Regions from separate parts of the Paraburkholderia kirstenboschensis genome, predicted to be linked through region 1. Evidence: predicted binding sites of a transcription regulator. Region 1 holds the regulator's gene; the other holds the start of a gene.

Evidence for each region. The regulator HrcA, encoded in region 1, represses chaperone genes, less so after heat shock. The targets are predictions, from matches to a motif close to TTAGCACTCNNNNNNNNNGAGTGCTAA.
Region 2: the regulator HrcA is predicted to act here: its motif matches at 11,122-11,148, upstream of rpoH (RNA polymerase sigma factor RpoH).

What each region holds. Positions count from the first base shown of each region.
Region 1 covers NZ_CP136513.1:3,336,163-3,350,930, forward strand. Annotated here, with positions in the region: gene recN (DNA repair protein RecN) at 1-909, opposite strand, end outside; gene RW095_RS37600 (NAD kinase) at 978-1,880, opposite strand; gene hrcA (heat-inducible transcriptional repressor HrcA) at 2,199-3,218, shown strand; gene hemH (ferrochelatase) at 3,386-4,456, shown strand; gene RW095_RS37615 (RNA-binding S4 domain-containing protein) at 4,465-4,872, shown strand; gene RW095_RS37620 (hypothetical protein) at 4,844-5,005, opposite strand; gene grpE (nucleotide exchange factor GrpE) at 5,385-5,969, shown strand; gene RW095_RS37630 (thioredoxin family protein) at 6,062-6,502, shown strand; gene dnaK (molecular chaperone DnaK) at 6,655-8,613, shown strand; gene dnaJ (molecular chaperone DnaJ) at 8,887-10,029, shown strand; gene pabB (aminodeoxychorismate synthase component I) at 10,055-11,944, shown strand; gene panB (3-methyl-2-oxobutanoate hydroxymethyltransferase) at 11,992-12,807, opposite strand; gene RW095_RS37655 (deoxynucleoside kinase) at 12,842-13,522, opposite strand; gene folK (2-amino-4-hydroxy-6-hydroxymethyldihydropteridine diphosphokinase) at 13,519-14,052, opposite strand; gene pcnB (polynucleotide adenylyltransferase PcnB) at 14,101-14,768, opposite strand, start outside.
Region 2 covers NZ_CP136513.1:3,155,296-3,170,063, reverse strand. Annotated here, with positions in the region: gene ispE (4-(cytidine 5'-diphospho)-2-C-methyl-D-erythritol kinase) at 1-230, shown strand, start outside; tRNA gene RW095_RS36885 (tRNA-Gln) at 283-359, shown strand; gene RW095_RS36880 (ribose-phosphate pyrophosphokinase) at 406-1,362, shown strand; gene RW095_RS36875 (50S ribosomal protein L25/general stress protein Ctc) at 1,526-2,143, shown strand; gene pth (aminoacyl-tRNA hydrolase) at 2,293-2,895, shown strand; gene hisC (histidinol-phosphate transaminase) at 3,060-4,139, shown strand; gene RW095_RS36860 (YfhL family 4Fe-4S dicluster ferredoxin) at 4,208-4,465, opposite strand; gene coaD (pantetheine-phosphate adenylyltransferase) at 4,529-5,044, opposite strand; gene rsmD (16S rRNA (guanine(966)-N(2))-methyltransferase RsmD) at 5,157-5,771, opposite strand; gene ftsY (signal recognition particle-docking protein FtsY) at 6,014-7,195, shown strand; gene maiA (maleylacetoacetate isomerase) at 7,288-7,932, opposite strand; gene RW095_RS36835 (fumarylacetoacetate hydrolase family protein) at 7,958-8,656, opposite strand; gene ybiB (DNA-binding protein YbiB) at 8,882-9,856, shown strand; gene RW095_RS36825 (nuclear transport factor 2 family protein) at 9,860-10,243, opposite strand; gene RW095_RS36820 (acyloxyacyl hydrolase) at 10,287-10,850, opposite strand; gene rpoH (RNA polymerase sigma factor RpoH) at 11,210-12,145, shown strand; gene nagE (N-acetylglucosamine-specific PTS transporter subunit IIBC) at 12,483-14,282, opposite strand; gene ptsP (phosphoenolpyruvate--protein phosphotransferase) at 14,356-14,768, opposite strand, start outside.

The sequences.
Region 1 (14,768 bases):
GGCGAGCCGGTCGGGATCGAGTTCGAGCTTTTGTGCGTAATGGCTCAGCGAGTACGCAGCTTCCTGAAGTTGAATCTCTGCGGGTTCCAGCGCGGCCAGCACGTCGTTCAAGACCGGATCGATTTCAGCGAGGTCACGCACCTTCGACACGATCGACGCAAGATGCGTGATCATCGCTTCGTCCGATTCGGATAACGCAGTAAGCGCGCCTTGCACGCCGTCGATCAGATTCGCCGAATGCGACAGCCGCCGATGCTCGGCGTTAACCTCTTCCCATTCGCCCGGCTGGGGCGAGAGCTTGTCCAGTTCGGCAAGCTGCCAGGCAAGCCGCTCGCGTTCCAGTTGCAACTCGCGGTCGCGCGTTTGCGCATGCTCGACCGCCTGGACCTTCTCGCGCCATGTGCGCCACGCGCGCGTGACGCTCGCGGAAAGTTCGCTCAGGCCTGCGTGAGTGTCGAACAGTTCGCGCTGGGCGTCTGGACGCATCAGCAACTGGTGCGCGTGCTGGCCATGAATATCCACCAGCATTTCGCCGAGCTCGCGCAATTGCGCCAATGTCGCGGCCGTGCCGTTGATGAAAGCGCGCGAGCGCCCGTTCGCGTCCACCACGCGGCGCAGCATCACGGTGCCGCCGTGCTGGCCGTCGGCTGCCGACGCGCTGAACGCCTGCTCGTCGAGCCACTGATCCACCTGCGCGTGCGTGTCGAATTCCGCGGTGATGTCGGCGCGGCTCTCGCCGGTGCGAACGACGCTCGCGTCGGCGCGTGCGCCGAGCGCGAGCGCCAGCGCGTCGATGAGGATCGACTTGCCGGCGCCGGTCTCGCCGGAAAAAACGGTAAAGCCGCTGTCGAATTCGAGATCGAGCGCGGCGACGATGACGAAGTCGCGTATCGAGAGGTGGCGAAGCATGGAGGTGGTCTGTGAGCCTGGTATTCGGGTTTCTCTAGCGGCGCTTGTATCCCGGCATTCTCCGCCGGTCAGAGCTTGCCGTCTTCTTCGTGCGACGGGTATTCGTTCCAGTGCAGCTTCTTGCGCAGCGTCGCGAAATAGCTGTAGCCAACCGGATGCAGCATCGGCACCGTATGACGCGAGCGGCGCACTTCGATTGCGTCGCCCAGTTCGAGCGACGTGAACGACTGCATATCGAAATTGACGTTGACCTCGCGCCCGGAAACGATCTGGATACTGACCTTCGAGTCGTCCGGCAACACGATGGGCCGGTTCGACAGCGCGTGCGGCGCGATCGGCACGAGTACGATGCCCTGTAATTGCGGATGCAGAATCGGCCCTTGCGACGACAGCGCGTAAGCCGTCGAGCCGGTAGGCGTGGCGACGATCAGGCCGTCCGAGCGCTGGTTGTACATGAAGCGGCCGTCCACGGAAACGTGCAGTTCCGCCATGCCGGAGAAGCCGCTGCGATTGACCACCACGTCGTTGAAGGCGAGCGCGTGATAGATCGGATTGCCCTGGCGCATGATCCGCGCCTCCAGCAGCACGCGCTCCTCGCGTTCGAAGTTGCCCGCCAGCATTTGCGGCACGATCTCGCTCATGTGGGAGATCGGGATGTCGGTAATGAAACCCAGCCGGCCGTGGTTGATGCCGATGAGCGGTGTGCGGTAAGGCGCCAGTTGCCGGCCGATGCCCAGCATCGTGCCGTCGCCTCCCAGCACGATCGCCACGTCGGCACGCGCGCCGATCTCCGCGGGACGCAGCGCCGGATACTCGGTGACGCCGATTTCCGCGGCGGTGTCGGCTTCGAAAACGACTTCGAAGCCGCGCTTCGCGATGCAGGAGGCGAGCGCGGTCAGGGGCTCACGAATGCCCGGCGTGTTGTTGCGCCCGACGAGCGCCACGGTCTTGAACTGGCTGGTTACTTGCATGCCGGCATTACACCATAGGTAGCACCCGAAAAGAACCGCACTCGGACCCGGCGGCCCGCCGGCACGGGCGGGCCGCCAGCGCAGTTAGGGATTATCGTTAGAATGGTGAAGCCTTGATGACATGCGCGCCGTGCAGAATGCAACGGCGCGTTGCGGGCGGGGCCGTCGACAACAGGGCTGGCGGCGCACCGCACCGAACGCGGCACCAAGCCCTGAAACCGGCGCAAGCGTCGGTCCTGGCGAGCGGCGGTCATTCCGCCGGTGTTGAGCGCCGTTAGCGCTCGCGGTAGTCGCACCATTGAGCTAGAATTTTCCGTCATGCTAGATCCTCGCGCACAAACCCTCCTGAAAACTCTAATCGAGCGCTACATTGCCGAAGGTCAGCCGGTCGGCTCGCGCACGTTGTCGCGCTATTCCGGCCTGGAGCTGAGCCCGGCGACCATCCGCAACGTCATGTCGGATCTCGAGGATCTGGGCCTTGTGATCAGCCCTCATACTTCGGCTGGACGCATTCCCACGCCGCGCGGCTACCGGCTTTTCGTCGACACAATGTTGACTGTCGAGTCGGCCGCAGACGAAGAGGCGGTCACGCGTACCGTCAAGACTACGCTGCAGGCCGGTGAGCCGCAGAAAATCGTCGCCGCGGCGGCGAGCGTGCTCTCGAATCTGTCGCAGTTCGCCGGTGTCGTGCTCACGCCGCGGCGCAGCCACGTGTTCAAGCAGATCGAATTCATGCGCCTGTCCGACAAGCGCATTCTGCTGATCATCGTCACGCCCGAAGGCGACGTGCAGAACCGCATGATGGCGACCCAGCGCGACTTCTCGCCGTCCGAACTGGTGGAAGCGTCCAACTACATCAACGCTCACTTCGCCGGTCTTTCTTTCGACGAAGTGCGCCGCCGCCTGCGCGAAGAGATCGACCAGTTGCGCGGCGACATGACCACGCTCATGCACGCGGCCGTCACCGCGAGCACCGACGAATCGGACACCGGCGAGACCGTGCTCATTTCGGGCGAGCGCAATCTGCTCGAGGTCGCGGATCTTTCCTCGGACATGGCGCGCCTGCGCAAGCTGTTCGATGTGTTCGATCAAAAGACCAGTCTCCTTCAGTTGCTGGATGTATCGAGTCATGCGGCCGGCGTGCAGATCTTCATAGGCGGCGAGTCGAACCTCGTTCCTATCGAGGAAATGAGCGTCGTCACCGCGCCCTACGAAGTGAATGGCAAGATAGTCGGCACGCTGGGCGTGATCGGACCTACGCGAATGGCCTACAACCGCGTGATCCCGATCGTGGACATCACCGCGAGACTGCTCTCGCTGACGCTCAGTCAGCAGTAGCGCGTCACAGCTGCGGCGGTTTGTCCAGCACATGATGCGCGAGCGCGCGCCGCCTGCCAATTGGCCGAACGGCCAGGGGTCCTTAGGGCGCGCGGCCACGAGGCGCGCCGCTATAATGAATCCCACCTGGTTCCACTTCCCGCCTTGTGCGGTTACTCCTGCTGCCTATGCGCTTCGACCTTGAGCGGCCCTCGCAGAACGCCACGTCGCACCGCGTTGCGGTGTTACTGATCAATCTCGGCACGCCCGACGCGCCAACGCCTCGTGCGGTTCGCCGCTATCTCGCGCAGTTCCTGTCCGATCCGCGCGTGGTCGAAATTCCTGCGCTGCTGTGGCAAATCATTCTGCGGCTTCTGATCCTGCCGTTCCGGGGCCGCGCGTCCGCGAAGAAATATGCGGCCGTGTGGATGCCGGAAGGTTCGCCGCTGCGCGTCTATACGGAAAAGCAGGTGGAAGGTTTGCGCCATCTGCTGCAATTGAATGACTACACGGTGCTCGTCGACTACGCAATGCGCTACGGCACACCCGGCATCCCGGCCATGCTCAATCAGCTGAAGCTCGCCGGTGCCGAACGGGTGCTGCTGGTGCCGATGTATCCGCAATACTCGTCGTCGACCACGGCGACCGCTTTCGACGACGCGTTCTCCGCGCTCAAGCGCATGCGTAACCAGCCCGAGATCCGCACGGTGCGCCAGTACGCCGATCATCCCGCGTACATTTCAGCGCTCGCTGCGCAGGTGCACCAGTATTGGCATCTCCATGGTCGGCCGGATTTTGCAGCCGGCGACAAGCTCGTTCTCAGTTTTCATGGCGTGCCCAAGCGCACGCTCGATCTCGGCGATCCGTACCACGAGCAGTGCCAGACGACCGGCGCGCTGCTGATGCAGGCGCTCGGCCTGACGCCGGTGGAATGCCGCATCACGTTCCAGTCGCGTTTCGGCAAGGCCGAGTGGTTGCAGCCGTACACGGCCCCCACGCTGAAGGAACTCGGGGCAGCGGGCGTGCGGCGTGCTGATGTTTTTTGTCCCGGCTTCACCGCCGACTGTCTCGAGACAATCGAGGAGATCGGCATGGAAGTGCGCGACGAGTTCCTGCATGCGGGCGGCAAGGAGTTTCATCGCATTCCTTGCGTGAACGCGTCGCAGGCGTGGATTGCCGCGCTTGGCGAAATCGTCGCGCAGAACCTGCAAGGCTGGCCGGTCCAGGCGGTCCCCGTACCGCATCACACACCTGCTTGAGCATACTCATGAACTACCGGATTTCGACGGAACCGGGCGCGAAGCTGCGCATCGACAAATGGCTCTGGGCAGCGCGCTTCTTCAAGACGCGCTCGCTTGCCGCGGACGCGGTCGAGAAGGGTCGTGTGCGTATAGGCGGGGCCGACGTGAAGCCGGCCAAGGACGTGCGGGTCGGCGACCTCGTCGAGATCGAAATCGAGCGGTTCGTATGGCAGGTGCAGGTGCTGGGCGTATGCGATGTGCGCGGTCCAGCAAGCGTCGCACAGACGCTTTACGCGGAAACCGACGAGAGCCGGCAAAAGCGCCAGGCCGAGCACGAGCGCCGCAAGACCTATCGCGAGCCGGCCGAGGCATTGCACGGCCGCCCGACCAAGCGCGACCGCCGGACTATCGACAGATTTTCAGGTGGGGATTGAACAGTTGTTCCATGGTCGCGTTCACGCCGCCGTATTCGGTTGTGTGATCGTTGACCGCCCCAGACATACAGATGGTCGTGGTGCCCGCAACGAGTACCAGTGCGACCACCGAGATTGCAAAGGTCAGTTTCACGGTACCCCCTTTTGGGATGGTGCGGAAAAGAAACGAGCTAGCCAGGTAGAAATTGCAAAATGGCGGAAAGGTTTATGTCAGATTAGGGTTAACGCTGTTTTTCCGCCGCGTAACTGGAGCATAGGTCACTTGCACGCCGCGCTCAATCTGAATCTGATCGCAGCGCACCCATGGTTGTAACCGCGCATTTCCGCCGGCCGCCGCAGGTTTGAAATTTTCGGCGAAGGCGCTTGAAAACGCGCGTTTGCGGCCCCACCTGCCGTTTCGATACGTGGTAGCGCGCCTGGATGACTGTCGCGATTTTGCAACGCACAAATCGCGGCAGTGTCATGCGCCGTTGCTGCCGTTGGCTTTTAATTTTTTAACGACTTTCAGCGACATGGAAAACACGCAAGAGAACCCGACGAGCCAGAATCCCACGCCCGCGGACGAAACCGCGCGCCAGGCCGCCGAGGCGGTCACTCCCGAGCAGGAAGCCGCTGCGAGCGTCGCCACGGACACGCCGGCAACGGGCGTGGAAGCCGCATTGGCCGAAGCGCAGGCGAAGATCGCCGAATTGCAGGAAAGCTTCCTGCGCGCGAAGGCCGAGACAGAAAACGTGCGCCGCCGCGCGCAAGAAGATGTTGCCAAGGCGCATAAATTTGCAATCGAGAGCTTCGCGGAGCATCTGCTGCCGGTGATCGACAGCCTGGAAGCAGCCGTCGCTCACTCGACCGACGATCTTCAAAAAGTGCGCGAAGGCGTCGAGCTCACGCTGCGTCAGCTCACGGGCGCGCTGGAGAAAGGCCGCGTCGTCGCGCTGAATCCGGTGGGCGAGAAGTTCGACCCGCACCGCCATCAGGCTATCTCCATGGTGCCGGCCGACCAGGAGCCGAACACGGTGGTCGCCGTGCTGCAAAAGGGCTTCGTGATCGCGGATCGCGTGCTGCGCCCGGCGCTCGTCACTGTCGCCGCGCCGAAGTAACGCCGGTTTGCTCCGTATTCCATTTGGGATTTCGCCCGCGCTTCGCCCGCGTTTGGCTGTAGACAGCCGGTAGACACCAGGTAGACACCGTCATGGCCAATATTCCCGTCGACGCAACCGCGTTCTCGGCGTTTGACATGCAGGAGCTGAGCGCCGAATCGTTCGACGCCGGCCTCGCCGAAGCGGGTGACCAACTCGCGGTGGTGTTCTTCTGGGGACTCGACTGCTTTAACTGCGAGATCGCCAAGAAGGCCATGCTCGCGCAACCGGACGCAATCCGCGCGCTCGGTCTGCGGTGGTTTCACAGCAATGTCTACGAGCACCGTGAACTTGGCCGGCGTTTCATGCTTCATGGCGTGCCGACGTGGTTCTTCTTTCATCGCGGCAAACGGCTGGGTCGGGCAACCGGCTGGCACGGCTTGACGCAGTTCAAGGCGGCGGTTGCCGCAGCGCGCGAGAAGATCCGGTCGGCCGATGCCGCGGGCGGTGCGCAAGCTGACGGAGCGAATACGGGCAAAAGTTCGTCCGATTGAAAAAAATTAAAGACCGCATCGCAAAAGAGGTCTTGAAAACGATGCGGACGCACTTATGTTGAGTGCAGGTATGAATTCAGGGTGGATTGCCTTGCCGCCGAACGGCAAACAGGGCGATTCCCGCAGCGATCAAAGTCAGGAGATTAGTGAAAATGGGCAAAATCATCGGTATCGACCTCGGCACGACCAACTCGTGCGTGGCGATCATGGAAGGCAATTCGGTCAAGGTGATCGAGAACTCGGAAGGTGCGCGCACCACGCCGTCGATCATCGCCTACATGGAAGACGGCGAGATTCTCGTCGGCGCGCCTGCCAAGCGTCAGTCGGTCACGAACCCGAAGAACACGCTGTACGCGGTTAAGCGCCTGATCGGCCGCCGCTTCGAAGAGAAGGAAGTTCAAAAAGACATCGGCCTGATGCCGTACAAGATCATGAAGGCCGACAACGGCGACGCATGGGTCGAAGTACGGGATCAGAAGCTCGCTCCGCCGCAAATCTCCGCGGAAGTGCTGCGCAAGATGAAGAAGACCGCTGAAGACTATCTCGGCGAGCCGGTCACCGAAGCCGTGATCACGGTTCCCGCGTACTTCAACGACAGCCAGCGTCAGGCAACCAAAGATGCAGGCCGCATCGCCGGTCTGGAAGTCAAGCGCATCATCAACGAACCGACCGCAGCCGCGCTCGCGTTCGGTCTCGACAAGAACGAGAAGGGTGACCGCAAGATCGCCGTGTATGACCTAGGCGGCGGTACGTTCGACGTGTCGATCATCGAAATCGCCGACGTCGACGGTGAAAAGCAGTTTGAAGTGCTGTCCACGAACGGCGATACGTTCCTGGGCGGTGAAGACTTCGACCAGCGCATCATCGACTACATCATCGGCGAGTTCAAGAAAGAGCAGGGCGTCGATCTGTCGAAAGACGTGCTCGCGCTGCAGCGCCTGAAGGAATCGGCTGAAAAGGCGAAGATCGAACTATCGTCGAGCCAGCAAACCGAAATCAACCTGCCGTACATCACGGCCGACGCGTCGGGTCCGAAGCACTTGAACCTGAAGATTACGCGCGCCAAGCTCGAAGCGCTGGTTGAAGAACTGATCGAACGCACGATCGAACCGTGCCGCGTCGCTATCAAGGACGCAGGCGTGAAGGTCGGCGAAATCGACGACGTGATTCTGGTCGGCGGTATGACCCGCATGCCGAAGGTGCAGGAAAAAGTTAAGGAATTCTTCGGCAAGGATCCGCGCCGCGACGTGAACCCGGACGAAGCCGTGGCCGTTGGCGCCGCGATTCAGGGCCAGGTGTTGTCTGGCGACCGCAAGGACGTTCTGCTGCTCGACGTGACCCCGCTGTCGCTCGGCATCGAAACGCTCGGCGGCGTGATGACGAAGATGATCAACAAGAACACCACGATCCCGACCAAGCATTCGCAGGTCTACTCGACGGCTGACGACAATCAGAGCGCCGTGACGATCAAGGTGTATCAGGGCGAACGCGAAATGGCAGCGGGCAACAAGCTGCTGGGCGAGTTCAATCTTGAAGGCATTCCGCCGGCACCGCGCGGCACGCCGCAGATCGAAGTGAGCTTCGACATCGACGCGAACGGCATTCTGCACGTCGGCGCGAAAGACAAGGCGACCGGCAAGGAAAACCGCATCACGATCAAGGCGAACTCGGGTCTGTCCGAAGCCGAAATCGAGAAGATGGTGAAGGACGCCGAAGCCAACGCGGAAGAAGATCACAAGCTGCGTGAGCTGGCCGACGCCCGCAACCAGGGTGACGCGCTCGTCCACAGCACGAAGAAGGCGCTCACCGAATACGGCGACAAGCTGGAAGCCGGCGAGAAGGAAAAGATCGAAACCGCGCTGAAGGACCTCGAAGAAGCGCTGAAGAGCAGTTCGACCGACAAGGCCGCGCTCGAAGCCAAAATCGAAGCGGTGGCGACGGCTTCGCAGAAGATGGGCGAGAAGATGTACGCCGACATGCAGGCTGCCCAAGGTGCCGAAGCTGCGGCAGCAGGCGCGGCGGGCGCGAGCGCGGGTGCATCGGCTGGTGGCGCGAGCCAGCAGCAGGACGATGTGGTCGACGCCGACTTCAAGGAAGTCAAGAAAGACTAAAGCCAGGTCGCATTCCGACCGTAAAGCCGCACACGGGTTCTGTGTGCGGCCCGGCTGCACGAGAGGGACCGCGGGCAACAGGACGCGGCAACGTGCAAGAGCGGTTATCACGCCTGGCGAGCCTTTTAGGCTCTCCGGGCACATTTGTTTTATGGAGGCCGTTGTTTCGCGCCGCATCTCAGTCGGCACGAAACAGCGACCGGACGAGTCGTGAGACTCCAGCATTCAAGAGGAGCCACCGCGCGGCACTCTCGCGAGGGGCGTTGAACCGATATGGCGAAACGGGATTACTACGAGGTTCTGGGCGTCGCAAAGAACGCGAGCGACGACGAAATCAAGAAGGCTTATCGCAAGCTGGCGATGAAGCACCACCCCGACCGCAATCCGGGCAACAAGGATGCGGAAGAGCATTTCAAGGAGGTGAAGGAAGCCTATGAAATGCTCTCGGACTCGCAAAAGCGTGCCGCGTACGACCAGTATGGTCACGCGGGCGTCGATCCGAACATGGGCGGCGCCGGCGCACAAGGCTTCGGCGGCTTTGCCGATGCGTTCGGCGATATTTTCGGCGACATCTTCGGCCAGGCGGCAGGCGGCGCGGCGCGGGGCGGCGGCGGACGTGCGGGCCCGCAGGTGTATCGCGGCGCCGACCTGCGCTACAGCATGGAAATCACGCTTGAACAAGCGGCGCATGGTTACGACACGCAGATTCGCGTGCCGAGCTGGGTGTCGTGCGAAGTCTGTCACGGTTCGGGCGCGAAGCCCGGCACCAAGCCGGAAACCTGTCCGACCTGTAGCGGTTCGGGCGCGGTGCGGATGTCGCAAGGCTTCTTCAGCATCCAGCAAACCTGTCCGAAGTGTCACGGCACCGGCACCTATATTCCTGAACCGTGCGCTCACTGCCACGGCGCGGGCAAGGTGAAGGAAACCAAGACGCTCGAAGTGAAGATTCCGGCAGGTATCGACGACGGCATGCGCATCCGTTCGGCCGGCAACGGCGAACCGGGCATCAACGGCGGACCGTCGGGCGATCTGTACGTCGAGATTCATATCAAGCAGCATTCGGTGTTCGAGCGCGACGGCGACGATCTGCATTGCCAGATGCCGATTCCGTTCACCACGGCGGCGTTGGGCGGCGAAATCGAAGTGCCCACGCTCGCGGGCCGCGCGAGCTTCACGGTGCCCGAAGGCACGCAGTCGGGCAAGACGTTCCGGTTGCGCGGCAAGGGTATCAAGGGCTTGCGTTCGAGCATTGCCGGCGATCTGTACGTGCATGTCCAGGTCGAAACGCCGGTCAAGCTCACCGAATCGCAGCGCGATCTGCTCAAGCAGTTCGAGAAAGCTTTGGTGGAAGGTGGCGCGCGGCACAGCCCGCAAAGCAAGAGCTGGTTCGACAGGGTGAAGAGCTTCTTCGATTAACGGCGGTTCGAAGTTGGCGGTAAGCATGACGGCAGATGAGCGCGGCGCTGTATTTGCATTGCTCGATGATTGCGACGCGTCGGCGGCGCGCCGCTCGAGCAGGCTGTACACCGGTTTCGCGCATGAGCGGGTATGCGCCGATGCCGCGCAACTGGAAGCCGTGTGCGAGGCCGCCGAATCCGATGCACGGCACGGCCTGCACGCTATCGTGCTCGCCGACTACGAGTTCGGCCGGCATCTTCTCGGCGGGGCATCGGATCCGTCGTTCAAAACGCAGCATGGCGACGCCACGCTGCGTTTTTTATTGTTCGAGCGTTGCGAGAAACTCTCGCGCGACGAGGTCGACGCGTGGCTCGTAAAGCGTGACGGCGATCTCGCTGAACCCTCGGTGGCGGGCACGGCCAACGTGCGCGAGAGTGTCGAGCCCGCGCAGTTCAATGCGGCCATCGACGCAATTCATGCGGCCTTGCGCGACGGCGATTCCTATCAGGTCAACTACACATACCGGCTTGGTTTCGACGTATTCGGCTCGCCTATCGCGCTTTATCGGCGCTTGCGGGCGCGTCAACCGGTTCGGTACGGCGCGTTGATCGCAATGCCTGTTGGTGACTGGGTGCTGTCGTGCTCGCCGGAACTCTTTGTCGAAAAGCAGAATGCAACGTTGCGCGCGCGTCCGATGAAAGGCACCGCGCCGCGTTCGGCCGATACGTCAGCGGATCGGGGCGCTGCTGAATTCCTCGGCAGCGATCCCAAGAACCGCGCCGAAAACGTGATGATCGTCGATCTGCTGCGCAACGATCTGTCGCGCGTCGCTCAGACGGGCTCCGTCAAAGTGCCCGCGCTCTTTTCCGTCGAGCCGTATGCATCGGTTTGGCAGATGACGTCGACGGTTGAAGCCGCTTTGCGGCCCGGCACGTCGTTCGCCGCGATACTGCGCGCGCTTTTTCCTTGCGGCTCGATCACCGGTGCGCCGAAGCATCGCACGATGCAGTTGATCGACGAACTGGAGAGCACGCCACGCGGGCTTTACACCGGCGCGATCGGCTGGCTTGATGCGCCCGCGCCGGAGCCGGCGGCGAATGAAAATAGCGGCGGCGACTTCTGCATGTCCGTCGCGATTCGCACGCTTACGTTGAAGCCGTCCGCGCCCAGGGGACAACTGCGCGGCACGATGGGCGTCGGCGCGGGCATCGTGCTCGACAGCGTCGCCGAAGACGAATATGCGGAGTGTCGATTGAAAGCGCGCTTCCTGACCGGTGCGGAGCCCGGCTTCGATCTGTTCGAAACCATGTACGCGACGCGGGAAGAGGGCGTGCGCTATTTGTCGCGCCATCTCGCGAGGCTGTCGGCGAGTGCCGCGACGCTGGGTTTTGAATTCGATGCCACAAGCATCAGCGCGCAGATCGCGGAGCGATGCGCGTCGTTGCCCGCCGCAACGCCGCACCGCATGCGCTTCGCGCTAGGCAAGAGCGGCGTGACGCAGATTACGTCCGCAGTATTGACGCCGTTGGCCGATTCCACGGTCGGCGTGCTGCTCGCAACGGATCACGATTTTGCGTCGACCCAAGCCGACGATCCACTGCTGCGCCACAAGACCACGCACCGTGCGCAGTACGATCGCGGCTGGCGCGAAGCCGAGGCAAAAGGCGCCTTCGACACGCTGTTCTTCAACGAACGAGGCGAGTTGACGGAAGGCGGGCGGTCGAACGTATTCGTGAAGCTGGCGGGGCTGTGGTGGACGCCGCCGCTCGCCTCGGGCGTGCTGCCCGGTGTGATGCGAAGCGTTCTACTTGAAGACGACGATAGTCTGCAAGCGGCTGAGAAGGTGCTGACAGAGGCCGACGTATTGAACGCCGAAGCGCTGTTGATCTGCAACGCATTGCGCGGCGCGCTGCCGGCTCGGATTGTCCGCTAGAAACACCGAAGCGCCGCCACCCCAACATCACCCGCGCAAAAGCAGCCTCAAAACGAGTGCTCAGGCCCAGGAAAGGTCCCGTTCTTCACCGCTTGCACATACGCTTCCACGGCGGCAAGAATACTCGGCTGCCCGACCATGAAGTCCTTCACGAAGCGCGGCCGCTTGCCGGGAAAGATCCCCAGCATGTCGTGCAATACCAGCACTTGACCCGAGCAGTCGAGGCCCGCGCCGATGCCGATCGTCGGAATCCGCAACTGCTTCGTGACTTCGCTCGCGAGCAGCGTCGGAATTGCTTCCATCACAATGAGCTGTGCGCCGGCCGTTTGCATCGCGAGCGAGTCGCGCAGCAACTGGTTCGCGCCTTCCTCGGTCTTGCCTTGCACCTTGAAGCCGCCAAAAGCATGCACCGATTGCGGCGTTAGCCCGACATGCGCACAAACCGGAATCGAGCGGTCAACCAGGAAACGGACAGTGTCCGTGAGCCATTCACCGCCTTCGAGCTTCACCATCTGCGCGCCGGCGCGCATCAATTCCACCGAGCTTCTATACGCTTCTTCCGGCGTGCCATACGTGCCAAACGGCAAGTCCGCGACGATCAGTGCAGACGGTCGCGCGCGCGCCACGCTCGCCGTGTGATACGCGATGTCGGCGAGCGAAACCGGCAGTGTGGTGGTCTGTCCTTGCAAGACATTGCCGAGCGAGTCGCCGATCAGCATGACGTCGACACCCGCGCGATCCAGCAGCGCGGCGAAGCTCGCGTCGTAACAGGTGAGCATGGCGATTTTCTCGCCAGCATCGCGCATTGCCTGCAGTTTCGGCACGGTGACGGCGCTCCGGCTCGTCTCCTGCAAATAGGTCATGGGTCGATCCGTTGAAGAGAAAGGCGCGCGCCGCTCAGAGCGACGTGCCCTTGACAAAGAATTCCTTGCGTCCGCGCATGGTTTCGATGCGTTCGGCGAGCAGCGCAAGGTCCGCGTCGGAGTCGAGCGGATTCAGGTGTTCGGCGTTAACCGTCAGCACCGGCGTGCGGTCGTAGTGATAGAAGAATTCGTTGTAGGCGTCGCAAAGCGCGTGCAGATACGCATCGGAAATCTGCAACTCCATCGGCACCGCGCGCTTCTGAATGCGCGAGAAGAGCACTTCGGGACTGGCTTGCAGATACACGACGAAGTCCGGTGCCGGCGCGCTCACTTCCAGCCGTGCGGCGAGCGCGCGGTACAGATGCCACTCGTCTTCCTGCAGCGTGAGGCGCGCGAAGATGTCGTTCTTCTGCGTCATGAAGTCCGCTACGAGCGGCGTGCCCGCCACTTGCGCCGCGTTCACTTCCTGCGCCTGCTGCGCGCGTTGCAACGCGAAGTGCAATTGCGCGGGCAACGCATAACGCGCGGTGTCGCGATAAAAACGTTCGAGGAAGGGATTGTCCTGCGGCCTCTCGAACAGTTCCTGCATCGACCAGCGTTGCGCAAGACGCCGCGCGAGCGATGTCTTGCCGACGCCAATAGGTCCTTCGATCGCCAGATAGCCGAATGGAGGCCGCAATTGCGGCGCGGTTACGGTAAGCGGTGTGGAATTCATTCGCAGCGGCCCTTGCCCGCGGCGAGTGCGTTCAGCATCGGGCACTGGCAGGGTCCTTTCACTTTCTCGATGCGCTGATCGCGCACGCCGTCGAGCAGCGCGTCGGCGCGGCCATGTCGCGGAATGATCAGCGCAGCGTCGATTTCGACGAGCGGCACCAGCGCGAAAGCACGCTCGACGAGGCGGGGATGCGGAACGATCAGGTCGGCTTCGTCGATCGATTGGTCGCCGAAAAGCAGGATGTCGAGATCGAGCGTTCGCGGTGCATTGCGAAAGGGCCGCTCCCGGCCGAACTGATGCTCGATCTTGTGGCACAGCGCAAGCAGATGCCGCACGGGGAGCGTCGTGTCGATCTTCACGACACAGTTGAAATAGTCGTCACCGCCCGCGTCGATCGGGGCCGTGCGATACAGGCTCGACTTGGCGAGCACAGTGATGGCGTGCTGTTGTGCGAGGCACACCACCGCGTCTTTCAGGGTCTGGCGCGCGTCCCCGAGATTCGCGCCGAGGCCGAGATAAGCAACCGTCATGGCATAACTTCCTGCAACTATCGTTCGACGGCTTCAGCGAACGCTGCGTCAGTCTTCGTGCGGGCCTTCATGGCCCGCTTCGGCGTCTGTGCGTTCGGCTGGCGTGCCGCCCTCCATTCCGTCGCCCGGTTTGCGGTTTCTCGCGCCACTGCTGCGCCTCCGTCGTTTTCTGGGGCTTCGGTCCTTCCCGCCTTGCGTTAGCAATGTTTCACGCGCCGCGATATCTCCTTCGATGAACTCCGTCCACCACGCTCCGACCGACTCATCGAGTTCGCCCGATTCGCAGCGCAACAGGAGGAAATCATGCCCCGCTCTAAATCTTTGGTGTTCCAGCAGCTTCAGCGCGCTTCTTCCCGAGCGTTTTTCGAGGCGCAGCTGCAAGCCCCAGATCTCGCGCATATCGGACGAAAAACGCTTGTGAATAGCGAGTTTTTCCGTCTGCATGTCGAGGACTTCGTCCATCGCGCGATGCAGCGCCGGCACCGGATACTCACCGTTCGCTTCAAATTTCTGCCAGCGCTGCTGCACGTCGTGCCAGAGCAGCGTGGCGAACAGGAAGCCTGGTGACACCGGCTTGCCAGCGCGCACGCGTGCGTCGGTGTTGGTGAGCGCGAGCGTGATGAATTTTTCGCCGGTGGGCTGCTCGAGCACGACGTCGAGCAAGGGCAGCAAACCATGATGCAGGCCTTCCTGGCGCAGGCGCTTCAAGCAGGCGA
Region 2 (14,768 bases), 180 kb from region 1:
GCAATGACATGCAGCAGGTTGTCGTCGGAAAGTACGCGGAAGTAGCCCAAGTGCTGCGATGGTTTGAAAACGTCGCGCCGGCGCGGATGTCTGGATCCGGTGCAAGTGTCTTTGCAGCGTTCCGTAACAAAGCTGAAGCAGAAGCGGTGCAAGCCAAACTGCCAGGCGAATGGAACAGCGCAGTGGCCGCCAGTCTAGAGCAACATCCACTCTTTGCTTTCGCGTCATAGGTTTTGCATCGTCGAACGAAAGTCCATGTTCGGCGGGGCTCAAAGTTAGTGTAGGGGAGTCGCCAAGCTGGTTAAGGCACCGGATTTTGATTCCGGCATGCAAAGGTTCGAATCCTTTCTCCCCTGCCAATAGTTCTCGCATTTCCCCTCGCCCCCAGCCTGAAGCAGGTGCACGATGAGCAGCCATGACGGCCTGATGGTTTTTACTGGCAACGCGAATCCCGCGCTTGCACAGGAAGTCGTCAAAATCCTCGGTATTCCCCTCGGCAAAGCAATGGTTAGCCGTTTCTCAGACGGCGAAATCCAGGTCGAGATTCAGGAAAACGTGCGCGGCAAAGACGTCTTTGTTCTGCAGTCCACGTGCGCACCGGCGAATGACAACCTGATGGAACTGATGATCATGGTCGACGCGCTCAAGCGCGCATCGGCTGGTCGGATCACTGCAGCCATCCCCTACTTCGGTTATGCACGTCAGGATCGCCGCCCCCGTTCGGCGCGCGTCGCCATCTCGGCGAAAATCGTGGCGAACATGCTGGAAATCGCAGGCGTCGAGCGGATCATCACGATGGATCTGCACGCCGACCAGATTCAAGGCTTCTTCGACATCCCCGTCGACAACATCTACGCTACGCCCGTGCTGCTCGGCGATCTGCGCAAGCAGAACTACGAGAACCTGCTGGTCGTCTCGCCGGACGTCGGCGGCGTGGTGCGAGCCCGGGCATTGGCGAAGCAGTTGAATTGCGATCTCGCGATCATCGACAAACGCCGCCCGAAGGCGAACGTTGCCGAAGTGATGAACATCATCGGTGAAGTGGAAGGCCGGACCTGCGTGATCATGGACGACATGGTCGACACCGCCGGCACGCTTTGCAAGGCAGCTCAGGTTTTGAAGGAACGTGGTGCGAAACAGGTTTTCGCTTATGCCACCCACCCGGTTCTGTCGGGCGGCGCCGGCGAGCGTATCGCCGCATCCGCACTCGACGAACTCGTTGTCACGGACACGATCCCGCTCGGTGAAGAAGCCCGCTCGTGCGCGAAGATCCGTTCGTTGACCAGCGCCGGTCTGCTTGCCGAAACGTTCTCGCGGATCCGCCGCGGCGATTCGGTCATGTCGCTGTTCGCTGAAAGTTAAGTATTTGCGAAGGCGCGGTGTATCGCTTTATGCGACACGCGCGCTTTTGCACAATCGGCGTGAACGAACGAAGGTTCATGCCGCAGCTCTGGGGCCTCAGCCATAACGGCTTGCGGGCCCCGTTTTTACTGCCTGGTCGCGGGCAGTGCATTGGAGATTCAAAATGAAAGTTGTCGCTTTCGAGCGTTCTTTGCAAGGTACGGGTGCGAGCCGCCGCCTGCGTAACTCGGGCAAGACCCCGGGCATCGTATATGGCGCTGGTGCTGAAACGCAATTGGTCGAACTGGACCACAACGCGCTGTGGCACGCGCTGAAGAAAGAAGTTTTCCACTCGTCGATCCTCGATCTGGAAGTCGGTGGCAAGTCGCAACAGGTTCTGCTGCGCGACGTGCAATACCACCCGTTCCGTCAGCTCGTGCTGCACGTGGACTTCCAACGTGTCGACGCATCGAAGAAGCTGCACACCAAGGTGCCGCTGCACTTCCTGAACCAGGAAAGCAACCCCGCAGTGAAGCTGGCGAGCGCGGTGATCTCGCACGTCGTCAATGAACTGGAAATCGAGTGCCTGCCGTCGGCACTGCCTGAATTCATTGAAGTCGACCTGGCCAAGATCGAAGCCGGTCAATCGGTTCACGCTAAGGACATCCCGCTGCCGGCAGGCGTGTCGCTGGTTGCTCACCTCGAAGCAGAAAACCCGGTGGTCGCTGCTGCAACGATCCCGGCTGGCGCAGTGTCCGAAAGCGACGCCGCTGCTGGTGAAGGCGAAACGCCGGCTGCTTAAGTGCGCTTCGCGCAGTGAGCAAGTAATCCTCTCGATTCGTTTCAATGAGACGATCGATGTGACCCGCCGAGGTTCGCCCCGGCGGGTTTTTTTTCGGTTATTTCGGCCCGGCCGCGTTTCGCTTGCGGGCCAGATGGACCCACGCAATCATGATCAAGCTGATCGTCGGCCTCGGCAATCCGGGCGCCGAATACACTGCGACGCGCCATAACGCCGGCTTCTGGCTGGTGGATCAACTGGCGCGCGAGGCGGGCACGACGCTGCGCGACGAGCGGCGCTTCCACGGCTTTTATGCGAAGGCGCGACTCCACGGCGAGGAAGTGCACCTGCTGCAGCCGCAGACTTATATGAACCGCTCTGGTCAGTCTGTCGTCGCGGTGGCGCAATTCTTCAAGATTCTTCCGGACGAAATCCTGGTCGCGCACGACGAGCTCGACATGCCGCCCGGCAGCGTGAAGCTGAAGCTCGGCGGCGGCAGCGGCGGACATAACGGCTTGAAGGACATCACGGCGCACCTGTCGTCGCAGCAATATTGGCGGCTGCGCATCGGCATCGGGCATCCACGCGACCTGATTCCTGAAAGCGCGCGTGCCGGCGCCAAGCCCGACGTCGCGAACTACGTGCTGAAACCGCCGCGGCGTGAAGAGCAGGACGTGATCGACGCGTCCATCGAGCGCGCGTTGGCGGTCATGCCGCAGATCATCAAAGGCGAGCTTGAACGCGCGATGATGCAACTGCATCGCAATTCGTGACTGGTGTTGCGCGCGGCGGCGCCCGTCGTCGAGCCTTTACAACTGCTGTCGGCGTGGGGAAGGACTAAACGCTTTGTCCGGCCGAAGCAGCTGAAAAAGCGCGGCCTTCGGCGAGCAGCTAAGCCCTGACCCGAACGACCGCCTTGCAAGGACAGGAGAGTGCTTTGAGCCGATATTGGAGTGACATCGTTCACCGACTGACGCCGTATGTGCCGGGCGAGCAACCCCTCCTCGCCCATCCGGTCAAGCTGAACACCAACGAAAATCCCTATCCTCCGTCGCCCCGCGTGCTCGAGGCGATTCGCCAGGAACTCGCCGATGCAGGCGAGTCGCTGCGCCGCTACCCGGACCCCACCGCGCTCAAGTTGCGCGAAACAGTTGCCGCCTACCACGGCATCCGTGCCGATCAGGTGTTTGCGGGCAACGGCTCGGATGAAGTGCTTGCGCTCACCTTCCAGGCTTTGCTAAAGCACGACAAACCTTTGCTGTTCCCTGACATCACGTACAGCTTCTATCCGACGTACGCGAGGCTTTTCGACGTCGACTACAGGACGATTCCGCTCGACGACAGTTTCGCCATCAACGTCGACGACTACGCCGTTGCGAACGGTGGCATCCTGTTTCCGAACCCGAATGCGCCCACTGGACGTCCGTTGCCGCTCGCCGATATCGAGCGCCTGGTAGCGAAAAACGCCGACTCCGTTACGGTGATCGACGAAGCCTATGTCGACTTCGGAGCCGAGTCGGCGATCGGACTGATAGACCGCTTTCCGAATCTGCTCGTCGTGCAGACAGTGTCCAAGTCGCGCTCGCTGGCAGGCATGCGCGTCGGCTTCGCCTTTGGCAACGCGGAGCTAATCGACGCGCTCAATCGTGTAAAAGACAGCTTCAACTCCTATCCGCTCGACCGCCTCGCGCAAGTCGCCGCCCGCGCGGCTTACGAAGACGACGCGTGGTTTCGCGACACATGCGCAAAAGTGATTGCAAGCCGCGAACGGCTGGCCGCGGGGCTAACGGCGCTAGGCTTCGACGTGGTGCCGTCCGCAGCCAATCTGCTGTTTGCGCGTCACGAGGCGTACGACGCGGCAACGCTCGTGTTGCGCCTTCGTGAAAGGGAAATTTTCGTGCGCCGCTTCAACGCGCCGAGAATCGACCAGCACCTGCGCATCTCGGTCGGTACCGACGCGGAGTGCGGGCTTCTGCTCGACGCATTGCGCGACATATTCAGCGCTTACATCGGCTGATTGGACGTGCGCAAAAAAAACGGCGAGGCCCGCGCCTCGCCGTTTTACACATTCCCACCGCAAGAACGTCACGCGCCCTTTGCCGCCTGCAGTGCATGGTACTTCGCCATCAAGCCTTCCGGCGTTTCGAGATACTCGGGATCGCGCGGAATACACTCGACCGGGCATACCTGGATGCACTGCGGTTCGTCGAAATGACCGACGCACTCCGTACACTTCTTCGGGTCGATCACGTAGATTTCCGGGCCCATCGAAATCGCGTCGTTCGGGCACTCGGGCTCGCACACGTCGCAATTGATGCACTCGTCGGTAATCATCAAGGCCATACTTCTCTCCCTTCGCGCCGGCCGCAGCCGGCTTGGATCCGTCATACCGACAGTTTACGCCGGTTACGGCTGCGCCGCCGGAGCACCGTTATCCGGGTCCAACGCCGCAACCTTTTCCTTCAGCCATTTTTCGACCGACGGGAAAACGAACTTGCTCACGTCGCCGCCCAACTGCGCGATCTCGCGCACGATCGTGCCCGAGATGAACTGGTATTGATCGGACGGCGTCATGAACATGGTTTCGACGTCCGGCAACAGATAGCGGTTCATGCCCGCCATCTGAAACTCATATTCGAAGTCGGACACCGCGCGCAGTCCGCGCACGATCACTCGCGCGTTATTGCTGCGAACGAAGTCCTTCAGCAGCCCTTTGAAGCTCATGACCTGAACATTCGGGTAATGGCCCAGCACTTCGTGAGCGATATCAAGCCGCTCTTTCAGCGTGAAGAACGGCTTCTTGTTGCGGCTGTCGGCGACGCCGACCACCAGCGTGTCGAAGATGCTCGACGCGCGCCGAACGAGGTCTTCGTGACCGCGCGTTAGCGGATCGAACGTGCCCGGGTACACGGCGACTACCATGAGATTTCTCCTCTCTTCAGACAGATGGGCACGTCAAAGCGTCCACGCGACGCATTTGGCACCGGCCGCGCGCGTGACGGCAAACCGTCCGGCGCTTGTTATGGAAGGCGCATTATTCCTCATTTTCGCGCTGCAGCAAATGGAAGTGGACAGCGCCCGCCTTGCCTTGCCGCACGATTTCCCATCCGGCAAGCGCTTCGTTTGCGCCGGGCTCGATCGCCACGCCAGCTTCCACATAAAGGAAACCGTCGTTGCTCACGAGCGGAGCGGCCAGCGCGAGCGCTTTATCCAGCACATCCGTGCCAAACGGCGGGTCGAGGAATACCACGTCGAACGAACCGGGCGGCAGGCTCGCCGCAAGGCGCAAACCATCGGCCTCGGCAATTTCGATCATGCGCGCCGCGAGGCGTTCCTGGTTTGCCCGCAACTGGGTCGCCGCTCGCGCATTGCGCTCGACCATCAGCACGCGTGCGGCGCCGCGCGACGCCGCTTCGAAGCCGAGCGCGCCGCTGCCGGCAAACAGATCGAGGCAGCGCTGACCGTCCAGACGTTGACCGAGCCAGTTGAACAGCGTTTCGCGGACGCGGTCCGGCGTGGGGCGCAAGCCGTCCAGGTCGAGCACGGGCAGCGGCGTGCGTTTCCAGTCGCCGCCGATAATCCGGATGGCGTGCGGCTTGCCGCCTTTGGACGAAGCGCCATGGGCGCGGGAAGTGGCTGAACGGGGCATGCAGTTTCGATTACGTTGATATAAGCGTCCGCTGCGTCGAAGCAAGCGGACCGGAGCGCCAACGTTACCACAGGGGCGCGGCGCGTCCAGCCTGGCCGTTCGGCCTATACGACGTGCGACGGCGCGCCTGATAAAATGTGCGGCTTCCAGCGCCTTGCATCCCGCATCGCAACGCTGCCTGCCGCTTTCGCCGGTGCTGTACCGGCTGCGCGCATCGGCGCGCGCTCTCACCATGCCAGATCATGTTCAGCTTTTTCAAACGATTCAAGGGTTCGAAAGAGTCCGAAAACGCGCCAGACGAATCGCAAATCGCGCCTGAGGGGCTGATTGACGAGCCGGCTACAGAAGCGCCAGCCGCGCCTCCTGTCCCTGCAACCACCGGGACGGCTTCAACTTCCAGCCCGCCGGCGAGCATTGTGCCGCCGACCGCCGCCTCGCCGGAACCGCAGCCTCAACCCGATTTCGAGGAATCGACGCTCGAGACCGTCGAGATCGTGCCTCCGCCCTTGCAGGATGCAAGCGCGAAAGGCTCGTGGCTGACTCGTCTGAAAACCGGCTTGTCGAAGACCAGTTCGAGTCTCACCGGCATTTTCGTCGGCACCAAGATCGACGAGGATCTTTACGAAGAGCTGGAAACCGCGCTGATCATGTCCGACGCGGGCGTCGACGCGACCGAATTCCTGCTTGAAGCGCTGCGCGAGAAGGTTCGCACCGAGCGTCTTACGGAGCCGCAACAGGTCAAGACGGCGCTGCGCGCGCTACTGGTCGAGTTGCTCAAGCCGCTGGAAAGCTCGCTGATGCTCGGGCGCGCGCAGCCGCTCGTCATGATGATCGCGGGCGTCAACGGCGCGGGCAAGACGACGAGCATCGGCAAGCTCGCCAAGCATCTGCAGAGTTTTAACCAGTCGGTGTTGCTTGCCGCCGGCGACACCTTCCGCGCCGCCGCCCGCGAGCAGTTGGCGATCTGGGGACAACGCAACAACGTCACCGTGGTGTCGCAGGAAAGCGGCGATCCGGCGGCCGTGATATTCGATGCGGTCGGTGCCGCGCGGGCGCGCAAGATCGACGTGATGATGGCGGACACGGCCGGCCGTCTACCTACGCAGTTGCATCTAATGGAGGAATTGCGCAAGGTCAAGCGCGTGATCGGCAAGGCGCAAGACGGCGCGCCGCACGAGGTGTTGCTCGTCATCGACGCCAATACCGGGCAGAACGCGCTTGCGCAGGTCAAGGCTTTCGACGACGCGCTCGGCTTGACCGGCCTGATCGTCACCAAGCTCGACGGTACGGCCAAGGGCGGCATTCTTGCAGCCATCGCGCGGCAGCGACCAATTCCGGTGTACTTCATCGGCGTTGGCGAAAAGGTCGAGGATTTGCAGCCTTTCAGCGCTGAAGAGTTCTCAGATGCGTTGCTAGGCGGGTAAGCCGAAGCCACGCCACCACCGGCGCCTCGCCGGCAATCCAAAAAAAGGGCACTCCTCGGAGTGCCCTTTCTGCACCGACAACGCCGTGCGGCTCATTCGGCGTCTGGCTGCACGCCGGGCGCAGCGCGCGCAAACGCGTCGATTTGCATCGCGTGCTCGTAGATGCGCTGTATGGTCGGATATTTTGCCGTATCGACGTTGAAGCGCTGCGCGTTGAACACCTGTGGGATCAGGCACGCGTCGGCGAGTGTCGGCTCGTCGCCGAAACAAAGCTTGCCGGTGCGCGCGTCGCCTGCAAGGTGAGCCTCCAGCGTCGCAAAGCCGGTGTCCACCCAGTGCCGGTACCAGGCGTCTTTCGCGTCGTTCTCCACGCGCAGCGTGTGTTTCAGATACTTCAGCACCCGCAGATTGTTTAGCGGATGAATTTCGCACGCTACCTGCAACGCGACCGAGCGCACATACGCACGGTCGGCGGGCGCCTTCGGCAGAAGCGGCGGCTCGGGATGCGTTTCCTCGAGATATTCGATGATGGCGAGCGACTGCGGCATCACCTCATGGCCGTCGATCAACGTGGGCACGATGCCGTCCACGTTGACCTTGCGGTATTCCGGCTTCAACTGCTCGCCACCGTCTCGCACGAGATGCACCGGCACATACTCGTACGGCAGGTTCTTCAGGTTGAGCGCAATCCGCACCCGATACGACGCCGAGCTGCGAAAATAGCTATAGAGCTTCATGTGGTTGTCTCCTCCCAGGACTATTTCAGACGACGCGCACGCTGAATTCGCCCAGTCCGTCCACGCCGCCTTTCATCAGATCGCCTTGGACCACCGCGCCGACGCCTTCCGGCGTGCCGGTGAAAATCAGATCGCCCGGCTGCAACTCGAAGAGCGTCGACAGGTAGGCAATGGTTTCGCCCACCGACCAGATGAGCTGCGACACGTCCGAGCGTTGCTTCTCTTCACCGTTCACGGACAGCCAGATCGCGCCCTTCCCGATGTGGCCCAGGCTCGACACGGGATGAATCGGGCCAAGCGGCGCGGAGTGATCGAAACCCTTTGCGGTGTCCCACGGACGACCCAGCTTCTTCGCCTCGGCCTGCAGGTCCCGGCGCGTCATGTCGAGACCGAGCGCGTAGCCATAGACGTGATCCAGCGCGCTGTCCGCGGAGATATTTTTGCCGCCTTTGCCGATCGCCGCGACGAGCTCCATCTCGAAGTGGAGGTTTTTCGATAGCGTCGGATACGGGAATTCGCCGGTCTCGCCCGGCGCGACATACAGGACGGCATCCGCCGGCTTGCTGAAGAAAAACGGCGGCTCGCGGTCGGGATCGTGCCCCATCTCGCGGGCATGCGCCTCGTAGTTGCGGCCGACGCAATAAATGCGACGCACAGGGAACTGCTCGCTGGACCCAACAATCGGCACCCCGACCACCGGTGCCGGTGCAAATACGTAACTCATCCGGTTCTCCGTTCTTCGATATGAGCCGCAGTGCGGCGATAAAACAGCGAGTGTAACGCGTGGTAGAAGGTGGCGCGCGCCAGTCCGGCACGGGTTCGCGACAGCGGCGCGCCAGTGCCCACGCCTCGCCAGACGGCTATAGATGCGATACTCACACCAGATAACGTCCCTTGAATACCGTGGCGGCCGGCCCGATGGCGGCACGCCAGCACGTCAATTGCTCTCATGACCGACTTCACCGACACCGCCAACCCGTTCCCCTGCGCCCGCTTCATCAAGGAAATCGGCCGCGGGCCGAATGGAGCCCGCGCGCTCACCGCCGAAGATACCCGCGCGCTCTACACCGCCATGCTCGACGGCCGCGTCGGTGAACTCGAGCTGGGCGCGGTGCTGCTGGCTTATCGTGTCAAAGGCGAAACCGCCGACGAACTCGCGGCGATGCTCGCTGGCGCCCACGCGTCGTTCGAGCCGGTTCATCTGCGGCCCGGCGAGTTTCGGCCCGTGTCGATCCCCAGCTATAACGGCGCACGCAAGCAGCCGAACCTCGTGCCGCTGCTTGCGCTGCTGCTCGCGCGTGAAGGGGTGCCGGTTCTCGTGCACGGCGTTACCGACGATCCCGGCCGCGTGACAAGCGCTGAAATTTTCACGCACCTGCGGATACCGCACGCGAACTCGCATGACGACATTGAAGACGGCCTCGCAGAGCGCCGTCTCGCATTTGCGCCGATCGACGTGCTCGCGCCAAAGCTCGCGCGTCTGCTCGCGCTGCGCCGGCGCATGGGCGTGCGCAATTCGACGCATACGCTCGTCAAGATTCTCCAGCCGTTCGCGCCCGCCGGACTGCGTCTCGTGAACTACACGCATCCCCCGTATCGGGACAGCCTCACGCAGCTATTCAGCTCCCATCCCGACGCGGCGGCCGGCGGTGCCTTGCTCGCGCGGGGCACGGAGGGCGAAGCCGTGGCCGACACCCGGCGTCAGGTCCAGGTGGACTGGCTGCATGACGGGGTCTGCGAGACGCGAGTGCCGCATGAGCGCTCGTCGCCCGACGCACCCCAGGTCGAGTTGCCCGAAGCGCGCGACGCCGCGACGACAGCGGCATGGATCGGCGCCGTGCTGCGCGGCGAGGCGCTGGCGCCGAGCGCGATAGAGAGGCAAGTCGAGTTGATCGCCGACGTCGCGAGAACGCCCGCGCACTAAGGCTCACTCAATCGCGCAACGCGTCGCCTGCCATGCAATGAGGCGCCACTGGCCGTCTTCCTGCGTGTGGATCGCCGTGTAGGCAATGGGAAAAAGCAGTGCACCGCTATTCGCTTCCATCTCGATCAGCGCGCGGCCGGTCACGACGCAAGTTTCGCGGCCCACCGCCAGCACATCTTGCGACTGCACTTCGATCTGCCGGTAGCGGCGGCGCCCTGCGGTAATGCCGTCGATGAACTGTCGCTTCGTCTCGCGCTTGCCGTTCGTGTGCACGTAGCTCACGTTCTCCGCGAGCAGCGTGTCGAGCGATTGACCGTCGCCGTCGACCATCGCGCGAAAGCGTTCGCGTTCCAGCCCGCGAATCGCCTCGATTGTCTTTGCCGCCATTGCTCAGCCCCTTGCACCGGTGAGCCAGACGCGGCCACGGTCGTCAGAAGTTATATTGCAGGTATAGCTGGTGGAAATTTATACCAGGATTCGGCTCTTTGATACCGCCATTCGAAACATGCTGGAAGCGGTAGCCCGCCTGATACTGCTGATGGCCGCCGAACTGCATGCCCACGCCCGCCATATCGGCGAACTGGAACGCAGTGGACAGCGTGAAGGTCGAAGAAATTCTCGGGCTCGACAGCAAGCGCACGCCCGCGCCCAACTCGACGAAAGGCCGGATTGATCCCGATCCTTTAATGAAGCGAATGATAGGCGTCACACCGATCTCGCCGATGTTCTCATGCACATTGCCTTCGTTCGTATGCCACCAGGCCACGTGGGCCTCGCCGATCAGCGCGAAATGCCAGTCGCCGATCTGCCACCACGTTAGATTGGGGTCCCACACCAAGCCGAGGTCCAGTTTTTTGACATGGCGATCCCCGACAGCCCCGGTGACCTGGATTCCGAACTGATCGGCAGCAGCAACGCCGGAAAGGGTAAGCAGCAGAGCCGCGCATGCCGCTTTCAGAGCCTGTCCACGGAAGACGTTCTTTTTGTTGTCCATCTGATACCCGAGCTCAGCACGTTGAACATTCTGTAACAGTCCGCGTATTCTAAAGACAATCTGAAGTCGGTGGATCCTATTAAGAAACTTAAATTTCCGCAATTACATACATCAAAATTTGGAAAAATCGGTCGAAAGTGAGAATGAATGGAATTTGTTAGGTAATTCCTACGGCACCGGCGCTGGCCTTTAAAGGCGAGTATGATGGCTATTGAAACTTGAAATTCAATAGGAAATTACGGAACTTGGATGCCCCTATGAGCTCTAAGTATTAGCACTCGGAAAACGAGAGTGCTAACATCCAACGCTGGAGTCGTTACCTGAACAAGCTTTTGCCTGATTCCAAAGGAGTTTTAAACGTGAGCCATGCATTGACCCTTCCGAGTACTCTGAGCCCGTCGTCGGCTAAGGCCGCTCCGGCAGGTGCGCTGGCGCTCTCGCATTCCTCCCTGCTGCCCGGTCAACTGGGCAACATCGACGCCTACATCCAGGCCGTAAATCGGATTCCGATGCTGACGCCGGCAGAAGAACGCCAGTTCGCCACAGAATTCCGCGAGCACGACAACCTCGAGGCTGCACGCCGCCTCGTGCTGTCGCACCTGCGGCTGGTCGTCTCGATCGCGCGCAACTATCTGGGCTATGGGCTGCCGCACGCCGACCTGATCCAGGAAGGCAATATCGGCCTGATGAAGGCCGTGAAGCGCTTCGATCCCGAGCAGAACGTACGTCTCGTGTCGTATGCCATGCACTGGATCAAGGCCGAGATCCACGAATACATCCTGCGCAACTGGCGCATGGTGAAGGTCGCCACAACCAAGGCGCAGCGCAAGCTGTTCTTCAATCTGCGCAGCCATAAGCAAGGCTTGGGCGCTTTCACGCCGGACGAGATCGAAGGTCTCGCCAAGGAGCTGAACGTCAAGCGCGAAGAAGTGGCCGAGATGGAAACGCGCCTCTCCGGCGGCGACATCGCGCTGGAAGGCCAGGTTGAAGACGGCGAAGAGTCGTATGCGCCGATCGCGTATCTCGCCGACTCGCACAGCGAGCCGACCGCGGTACTGGCCTCGCGTCAACGCGACAAGCTTCAAAGCGACGGTATCGCGACGGCACTGGAGGCGCTCGACGCCCGCAGCCGCCGCATCATCGAAGCTCGCTGGCTGAAGGTCGAAGACGACGGTTCGGGCGGCTCGACGCTGCACGAACTGGCCGACGAGTTCGGCGTATCGGCTGAGCGTATTCGTCAGATCGAAGCTAGCGCAATGAAGAAGATGCGCGGTGCGCTGACCGAATACGCGTAACGCTCGCCAACGGTTACATCGGCGTGGTGCTGGCCGGTTAGCCCGAAAGAAGCGCTGAAGTCGCAAGCCCTGCCTCGCAAGACGGTGGGGCTTTTTTTATGCGATGTTCCCGCGCTGCCCGACAAGACGGGCACGCGTGCCAGATATGCTAAACGGTTCAACGTACAGCACGCTGACGAATAGCTTGAGCGGCATTGCGCCGCTAAACGCAAAGCGGCACCTCGAATCAAGGTGCCGCTTTTTTATTGCGATGGCTGCTCGGCCGCTAAGTTGCTGCTACCGCATCACGTCGTGGCATGAAGCGCCTTGAAGCGCTTTGCGCGCCACGCTTGTTCGATCAGGCAGGCAAAGGCGCTGCGCCGCCGCTGGCCGGCATGCGCGTAGCCAGTGTTTCCGCGTAACGCCGCGCCGCATCGCCGACGACGATATGGAACGTATCCGCTGCGACCCACGCCGTGTCGAGCGTCGCGAGACGCTGACGATCCACTGCCGACGGATCTCGCACGACGATACGCAGACGCGTTGTCGCGACGGCGTCGAGCGACTTTACGTTGCCGGCGCCGCCGAACACCGCCAGCCAGCGCAATGGATCGGGATCGAGCGGACCGCTTGGGGCACGCGACGCACCACCCGCGGTCACCGCCGCCGAAGCCGAAGCCGAAATCGCAGCTGGCGCAGCAGCCGAAGCAGCCGGCTTTACCGCAGCGGCATCGTTGCCGCCCCGCTCCATCGCAGTCCGAATTTCATCAGCGATGATGTCCGCTTCCGGTCCGATAATGACCTGCACGTTCGTCGCGCCGCGCTTGAGCACGCCACGCGCGCCGATCGTCTTCAGTTCGTTCTCCGACACCTTGCTCGAGTCCACGACGGACAGACGCAGACGCGTCGTGCACGCATCCACCACCGAGAGATTCGACGCGCCGCCCAGCGCCGCGATATAACGCTGCGCGCGCGGCACGGCAGCGCCGGCGGCAGGCGAAACGAAACCGCCAGCCGCGAACGAATCGACTTGCTCGTCGGCAGCGGCCGGTTCGCGGCCCGGCGTCGCCATGTTGAACTTGCGGATGAAGAAGCGGAACAGGCCGTAGTACACCACCGAATACGCAATGCCGACCGGAATGGCCAGCCAGCCCTTCGTCGAAAGGCCGTAGTTCAGCACGTAGTCGATCGCGCCCGCGGAGAACGTGAAACCGAGGTGAATTCCGAGTGCCGAACAGATCGCGAGGGCAAGACCCGTCAACAGCGCATGGATCACGTACAGCACCGGCGCGAGGAACATGAAGCTGAACTCGATCGGCTCCGTGACGCCCGTCAGAAACGACGTGAGCGCCATCGAGAACAGCAGACCGCCCACGACCGCGCGGCGCTCCTTCGGCGCTTCATGGAACATCGCCAGACACGCGGCCGGTAAGCCGAACATCATGACCGGGAAGAAGCCCGTCATGAACGTTCCGGCGGTCGGATCGCCGGCGAAGAAACGATGCAGATCGCCGGTCACGGCGACGCCGCCCGGCGGCGTGAACGTGCCGAACACGAACCACGTCAACGAATTGAGGATGTGATGCAAGCCCGTAACGAGCAGCAGCCGGTTCAGCACGCCGAACACGAAAGCGCCGAGCGCGCCCGCCGTGGTCAGCCAATGGCCGGCCGTATCGATCACGCTCTGCACCGGTTGCCACACATAGCCGAACACAATGCCGAGCGCGAGACAGACCACGCCCGTGACGATCGGCACGAAGCGTTTCCCTCCGAAGAACGCCAGGTAGTCGGGCAGCTTGATGTCCTTGTAGCGGTTGTACAGCAAACCGGCCACGATACCCGCCACGATCCCGGACAGCACGCCCATGTTGAGCTTGTCGTTGATGTCCTTCATCACCGCGACTTCGATCAGATAACCGATCGCGCCCGCGAGACCCGCGACGCCGTTGTTGTCCTTCGCAAAACCGACCGCCACGCCGATTGCGAACAGCAGCGGCAGGTTGTCGAAGATCGCGCCGCCGGCGTCGGCGATCATCTTGATGTTGAACACATCGGGCTGGCCGAGGCGCAGCAGCAGGCCGGCAACCGGCAGCACCGCAATAGGCAGCATCAGCGCGCGTCCCAGGCGCTGAATCTTCAGAAACGGGTTCCCATCCATTGATACCTCCAATCCCTTGTCTCGTTGTCGACGGACGTCGTTGAGTTATGTGGCGTTGCGTACCGTGCGGGGTTCAGTCCAACGGCCACGTTTCGCGGCTTACTGCTCTTACCGCCTGCGCCGATTCGAGCGCCAGCGCATCCTGGGCGCGTTGACGGCACAGTTGATAATCGAGATTGCGCACCCGCGCCTTGATGCCCGGCACCGAAACCGGGTCCACCGAAAGCTCGGTCACGCCGAGGCCGACGAGCAGCGGCATCGCAAGCGGATCGCCCGCCAGCGCACCGCATACGCCGACCCATTTGCCATGCCGGTTCGCGCCTTGCACGGTGGCCGCGATCAGCCGCAGCACAGCCGGATGCAGACCGTCGGCCTGCGCAGCGAGATCGGCCTGACAGCGGTCCATGGCAAGCGTGTATTGCGTCAGGTCATTGGTGCCGATCGACAGGAAGTCCGCGTGTTGCGACAGTTGGTCGGCCAGCAGCG